DNA from 3 places in the Mesorhizobium sp. IMUNJ 23033 genome. Region 3 is predicted to be linked to each of the others. Evidence: riboswitches for the same ligand, from Rfam matches in the RefSeq annotation. Region 3 holds a riboswitch; each other region holds the start of a gene.

Region 1 (2,258 bases), on a different contig from region 3:
CTTGGCGCTGGCGAGGCGGTTGCGATAGTCCTGGTCTTCGATGCGGGCGAGGACATCGCCCTTCTTCACCATCTGGCCGACCTCTGCTGAGCGCTGCACGAGCTTGCCGGACAGCCGGAAGCCAAGATCGCTTTCGCGCTGCGGCCGGATCTCGCCGATGGCGATGCGCTCGTCGGCCTGCGGGGCAGGCTTCACCGCCATGGCCCGGACAAGCTTGGCTTCGGGCACGTGCGGTTCGACCGCCGCGGCCTCGCCCTTTGCGCCATACCAGACGACTGCGGCGGCGCAGGCAAGTGCTGCCAAGGATGCGGCGACGAGACGATGCTTTCCGCGCCTGTTGTGCAAGAGTGTCATGTTGTCTCCTTACCCGATGTTGCGGCCTGCGCCGGGCAAGGGCGCGTTAGCCGAAGATCCCATTGGCCGGAGAAGAACCGGGGCGATCATTAAGTTTGATCCCAGGGACCGGCGCCCGTCTTGACCAGCACGATCCTATTCGCCTTTTCGGGCCCTGAAATCCCGATCGGGTTCTGAAAGTTTTCCGATGTTTTGGCGCCAGCCCCCCAAGACGCCGGGCCTGTCGATATGCCTGGACATCGAGGGAAAGAGGAAACGTCGGCCGCTGGTGTTGACAGCATATGGCAGCGCTTGTTACGTAATGTTATTACATATGCAGCCTACCGAAGGCGAACCGATGCCTGCAATCAAAAAACCATTGCGGCGCGATCAGGGGAAACCTACGGTAGAAAAATGATGGTCCCCGAGCCGAAAGGCGAGGGGTGAAAAGGGAACACGGTGAGACCCGCTTTCGGGTCGAGGCCGTGGCTGCCCCCGCAACTGTAAGCGGCGAGCAACATCCGCAAATGCCACTGGCCGGCAAGGCTGGGAAGGCAGGATGAAGCCGAGACCCGCGAGCCAGGAGACCTGCCATCAGCACGAGTTGACCGGACGGGGTGTGCCGGGAGGAGACGTAGCCATCGGTCTGTCGTCCGATCGGCCCAGCTTCCTTCCGTCGCCAGTTTTGGAAAGTGACGGAAATTTGGAAGCCTCCATCCATCGCATCATCGTGTGCCCGCTTTGCCGCGATTCAACCGGGCTGGCTCGCATCCCCGCTTCGAGGCCGGGGCTGAGCCGATGATGCTGCTCGAAGCCCGCGACGTGAGCGCGACGGCGAATGGCCGCCGCCTGGTGAATGGGGTAAGCCTGTCGGTTGCGTCAGGCGATCGCCTGGCCATCATCGGTCCCAACGGCGCCGGCAAGACCACGCTTTTGCGCATGCTGTGCGGCGCGCTGCAGCCAAGCACCGGCGAGATGCGTCTGTCGGGGCGCCGTCTCGACCGGATCACGCCGGCCGAGCGGGCGCTCAACATGGCGGTCGTCGGCCAGACCGACCAGCCAGATCCGCTGCTCGCCTTGATCGACTATGTCGAGCTTGGCCGCGTCCCGCATGCCGGCATGAGGCGCCTGCGCGAAGATCGCGACATCGTCGTCGACGCGCTGCGCCGGACGGGGCTGCTGCCGCTGCTCGGCCGCAGCATCGGCTCGCTCTCCGGCGGCGAGCGTCAGCGCGCGCAACTGGCTAGAGCCTTCGCCCAGGAGCCAAAGATACTGTTCCTCGACGAGCCGACCAACCATCTGGATCCGCGCGCCCGCGGCGAGCTGCTCGAACTGGTCGCCGGCTTCGGCATGTGCGTGGTCGCGGTGCTGCACGATCTCGCGCTGGTGGCGCCCTTCGCCACCCGGGTCGCGGTGATGAACGACGCCCGGCTGCATGCGCTGGCGCCGCCGCGCGAGGCGCTGACCCAGCAGCTCATCCGCGACGTGTTCGGCATAGATGTCTTCCGCCTGCGCCATCCGACCGAAGACCGCGAACTCACCGTCTTCGACGTTCCCAACCGCGCCGCCTCGCCATCCTGAACGGACATTTCCTCAACCAAGGAGCCACCTCGTGAAACGCCTCGCCCTCTCTCTTGCCTTTTCGCTCGTCGCTTCGGTGGCCTTTGCCTTCCCGGTCACCGTCGACAGCTGCGGCAAGAAGCTCTCCTTCGATGGGCCGCCGAAGCGCGCCGTCATCCATGATCTCAACATGGCCGAGATGGCCTTCGCGCTGAAGCTGCAGCCATCGATCGTCGGCCTGACCGGCATCACCGGCTGGTACAAGGTCGGTCCCGAATTCAAGGCCGAGCAAGGCTCGATCCCCGAACTGGCGCCAAAGTATCCGACGCTGGAGAACCTCGTTGCCGTCGAGCCCGATTTCTTTT
Region 2 (2,258 bases), on a different contig from region 3:
CGCTCTTGTTTGCTAGCAACTTCGGCGGTTAGCGATTGCCGAAGAGGTTGCGGTCGCTGCCCTGGGGCGCTGACTTTTGCACGTCGCCCGACGAATTCAGCAGCTTGTAGACCGGCGACTCGGTGTTGCGCACCGACGAGGTCTGCGTGGTGTCGATGTTGGCGGTCGTCTGCTTGTTGACGGCACTCGAACCAACACTGTCGTTATTGGCATAGGCGCTGCCAGCGGCGATCAGAAGCGCGGCGGCGGTAAGGACAATCTTCTTCATTTTGGGCACTCCTGGATTTCAGATCCCGGAGCGGCGGACTTGACCGCCGCTCTGCGTCTCGTCTTGGGATCGACTGTTTAGTTGTTGCCGAAAAGGTTGCGGTCGCTGCCCTGAACGACGGGCTGGTTGTCGGCATGGGCCGGCTTCTGGATCGAAGCGGTATGCGAGCTGTCGACTGCGGCGGCAGGCTGGTTCGCACCGTTGGAACCATAATTGTCGCTACCAGCGAAGGCGCTGCCGGAAATGGCCAGAAGGGCGGCGGCAGTGAGAACAATCTTTTTCATTTTTTATACTCCAGTATTTTCAGTTTTTTCGTCCGTCTAGCGGCGTGTCTTGGGAAGAAAATCGCGTCGTTCGGACAGCCCCGATGTGGGAAAGCCAGGTGGCGGTTTCCAATCACGAAGTTGTTTCGCTTGGACCATGACTCTGCATCTTGAAATTGTACCAGAGCCTACTACCACCAAGCTTTTTATCAACTTTATCAATTGGTTATCAAAAAGCCACCTATGCATCACCAACAGTGTCGGAGTGCCAGCGTTCACACCGTCCTGCACGCACCGTCAACAGAAACGAACCGTTCGGTTCGATTTCAGAATCCTCTAATAGTCACTTTTTGATACTATTAACCCTTTCGACGCCGGCTAACTCCCGATCGGCTGGCGATTCGTGACGGGCGCCAAGTGCGGCAAAAGCGGGAGATCGGCCTTCCCTAGGAGATGGGCTGCGGTATTCACATTCCGTGTCGCGCCCGCATGGATACGATGTCGCTTTCATGCCGCCACCGAACCGGCCGTCGTGATTAGATCATGGCATCTCAGGTGCCGCTTGGTGACGACGAAGCGGAGAATTGGGAAGCCGGTCAAAACCCGGCGCTGCCCCCGCAACGGTGGTGGAGTTCAAGTCGCAACGGGAGACCACTGGGCCACAAGCCTGGGAAGGTGTCGCGACCGTCCGCAAGGACACTCCAGAGCCCGGAAACCAGCCCGAGATTTCTAGACTCGACTGATCGCGGTGGGCGGTCAAGAGGTGGATGGTGCATGTCCGGCCTGGCGCCGGGTTGCCGCTAATCTTTCCTCCATCACCACCAGTTCAGTCCTTGAACACGAGGACAGGACATGGATGCGCGCAACGACATGCTGAGGCTGCTGCACAGCCGCAAGCAGGGCTACTCGCTGGAACAGCCCTTTTACACCGACGCCGATTTCTTCAAGCTCGACATGGAACTGATCTGGTATCGCGACTGGCTGTTCATAGGCCATGACTGCGAACTGCCGAAGCCCGGCAGCTTCATCACCGCCCAGATCGGCGACTATCCGGTCGTGCTGGTGCGCGACCAGCAAGGCAAGATCAACGCCTTCCACAATTCCTGTCGCCATCGCGGCAGCCGCGTCTGCAACACCGAGAAAGGCACCGCTGCCAAGCTCGTCTGCCCCTATCACCAGTGGACCTACGAACTCGACGGCCGGCTCTTGTTCGCCCGGCAGATGGCCGATGGTTTCGACAAGAGCCAGTTCAGCCTGAAGCCGGTCGCTTGCGAAAGCGTCGGCGGCTACATCTTCATCTGCCTGGCAAAAGAGCCCGCCGACTTCGCGCCGATGCGCGCCATGATCGAGCCCTATCTGCTGCCGCACCGACTGCGCGAGGCGAAGGTCGCCTTCGAATCGACCATCGTCGAAAAGGGCAACTGGAAGCTCGTCTGGGAAAACAACCGCGAGTGCTATCACTGCGCCGGCAACCACCCCGAACTCTGCAAGACCTTCCCGGAAGCGCCGACGGTGACCGGTGTGCAGGGCGCCGACAGCGACCCCGAAATGCTGGCGCACTGGGCGAAATGCGAGGCGGCGGGCCTCCCTAGCAAGTTCCGCATCGACCCGGCCGGACAATATCGCGCCACCCGCGCGCCGCTGCTGCGCGATGCCGTCAGCTATACGATGAACGGCAAGCGGGCAGTGACGAAGAACCTGTCCGACACAGTCTCGGCCGACCGGAT
Region 3 (2,258 bases):
CGCGCGGGCCGACGGCCTGCAGCAAAAGCCGCATCGGCTTGCCGCCGACCTCGACGAAGCCTTTCACGCGCAATACGTTTTCCTCTTCGGCGGCGGTGGCGACACGCTTGGCCAGTTCGTCGGGGTTGGCGATCGAGGGAATGTCGACAATGAACGTGTCGAAGTCGTCATGCTCGTGGTCGAATGCGCCGTCATGATGGGATTTGCGGTTCTCGATGTCGTCTTCGACGGCAAGACCGAGGCCGAGCAGCACCGATGGGTCGACCTTGCCTTGCGACGTCGGCACGATCTTCACGGCGCGCGCGGAGTGTTCGTTGATGATCGCGTTGGCGCGGGCCGAGCCGGCGGCGTCCATCAAATCGCTCTTTGACAATATGATCAGGTCGGCGCAGGCGATCTGATCCTCGAACACCTCTTCGACCGGGTCGTCATGATCGAGCGTCTCATCCTGAGCGCGTTGCGCCTGCAGGGCGTCCATGTCGTTGGCGACGCGGCCTTCGGCCAGTGCCGGTCCATCGACAACGGCGATCACGCCATCGACCGTGACGCGACTTTTGACTGTCGGCCACTGGAAGGCCTGGACCAGCGGCTTGGGGAGAGCAAGGCCGGAGGTCTCGATCAGGATGTGGTCGACCTTCGGCGTCAGCGACAGGATCTGGTCCAGTGCAGGGACAAAATCGTCGGCGACGGTGCAGCAGATACAGCCATTGGCCAGCTCGACGATGTTTTCCTCCGGGCAGGTGTCGATGCCGCAGCCTTTCAAAATCTCGCCGTCGATGCCGATATCGCCGAACTCATTGACGATGATGGCCAGCCGCTTGCCGCCGGCGTTTTCCAGGAGATGGCGGATCAGCGTCGTCTTGCCGGCGCCGAGGAAGCCGGTGACGACGGTGCAGGGGACACGGGAGAGGTTGGTGGACGAATCTGGAGCGGTCATGGTCAGTCCTTCAGGATGTCGAGGGGAGGGATGCGGGCGACGAGGCCGCGCTTCAAGGAATCGGGGCGGCCGCGCCAGGGGATGAGGCCGTCGGTCGAGGTGGCGAAGAGCTTTGCGCCGGTGACGAGGTCGGCGCCGCTGGTCGTGGTCAAGTCGCCGAAGACGTAGCTCCAGCAGCCGTCGCGCAGGATCGCGGCGCTGAGGCGGCGCTTGCAATTGCCGAGGCACTCGACGGTGCGGATGCGGAGGTTTTCGCCCGAAGCGGCACGGCGCGCGTCTTGCGCCAGCAGTTCGCCGGCGCGGGGATGGGCGTCGGAGCCGGTTTCGTCGCGGCAGGAGGCGCAGACGATGATTGTGACGCCGGCCAGGGAATCGTCCCCGCCGGACGATATGTCCGCTGTCTCAGCCGGAAAACTGCTGTCGCGCTCCAAATCAGGCTCCTTGCCCGGAAAACCCGCCAGGCGATCGGATTCTTTATGTCACAGACGGCAGGTCTCCTGGCTCGCGGGTCATCGCCTCGGTGCCGCCTTCCCGGGAACATCCCAGTGGTTTTCGGCTGAGGCTCGTCGCTTACAGTTGCGGGGACAGCCGCGGATTTGAGATCTTCAGATCCCGCACCGCATTCCCTCTTGGCTCCTCCCTTTGCCGAGAGGAGACCGTCTGCAGCGGATTTAGGCTTGTAGGGACAGTCGTGTCAACGCGCGTCTACGACACGGCAATGTCGGCCAGCGCCGGACCCAGGTCGCCCGCGGGCGTCACCTCGATGCGCTCCAGGCCGAGCCAGCCTTGCATCTGCTTCAATTCCTCGAAGAGTTCTGCAGCGGTTTCTGGCGGTGCGCAGGCTTCGGCATAGGCGGCGTGGACGCGCAGCACGCTTGCGGGGCGGTCGGCCTTGAGGTCGACGCGCGCCACGATCCGGTCGCCGAGCAGGAATGGCAGGACGTAATAGCCGTACTGTCGCTTTTCGGCCGGCGTGTAGATCTCGATGCGGTAGCGGAAATCGAACAGTCTTTCCGCCCGCGCCCGTTCGAAGACGACCGGGTCGAACGGCGCCAGCAAGGCGCGCGCCTCGATCCGGCGCGGCAGACGGGCGTCCTTGTGCATGTAAGCCGGCTTGTCCCAACCCTCGACACGCACCGGCAGCAGCTCGCCCGTTTCGACCAATTCCTCGAGGCGGCCCTTCATGTCGGCTGGCGAGAGGCGAAAGTAGTCGCGCAGGTCGCCGGCGGTGGCGACGCCATGGGCGCGGGCGGACATGCGCAGCAATTCGCGGTGCGCATCCTCGGCAGCCGGCACCGGCAGGTCGAGGATCGCCTGCGGC

The links. A riboswitch is a leader RNA that binds a small molecule or an ion and turns the genes downstream of it on or off. The one in region 3 is predicted to bind cobalamin.
Region 1: it holds a riboswitch for cobalamin, as region 3 does, so the genes downstream of both, ACFX5Q_RS31855 (ABC transporter ATP-binding protein) here and ACFX5Q_RS04410 (DUF1636 family protein) in region 3, are expected to answer to the same signal.
Region 2: it holds a riboswitch for cobalamin, as region 3 does, so the genes downstream of both, ACFX5Q_RS01650 (aromatic ring-hydroxylating dioxygenase subunit alpha) here and ACFX5Q_RS04410 (DUF1636 family protein) in region 3, are expected to answer to the same signal.

The regions. Positions count from the first base shown of each region.
Region 1 is NZ_JBJACT010000045.1:17,768-20,025, reverse strand. Features, by position in the region: gene ACFX5Q_RS31860 (efflux RND transporter periplasmic adaptor subunit) at 1-354, opposite strand, end outside; cobalamin riboswitch at 735-944, shown strand; gene ACFX5Q_RS31855 (ABC transporter ATP-binding protein) at 1,132-1,914, shown strand; gene ACFX5Q_RS31850 (ABC transporter substrate-binding protein) at 1,946-2,258, shown strand, end outside.
Region 2 is NZ_JBJACT010000001.1:330,827-333,084, forward strand. Features, by position in the region: gene ACFX5Q_RS01640 (DUF680 domain-containing protein) at 29-268, opposite strand; gene ACFX5Q_RS01645 (DUF680 domain-containing protein) at 346-552, opposite strand; cobalamin riboswitch at 1,068-1,270, shown strand; gene ACFX5Q_RS01650 (aromatic ring-hydroxylating dioxygenase subunit alpha) at 1,384-2,258, shown strand, end outside.
Region 3 is NZ_JBJACT010000002.1:232,047-234,304, forward strand. Features, by position in the region: gene cobW (cobalamin biosynthesis protein CobW) at 1-937, opposite strand, end outside; gene ACFX5Q_RS04410 (DUF1636 family protein) at 940-1,368, opposite strand; cobalamin riboswitch at 1,407-1,613, opposite strand; gene ACFX5Q_RS04415 (winged helix-turn-helix domain-containing protein) at 1,643-2,258, opposite strand, start outside.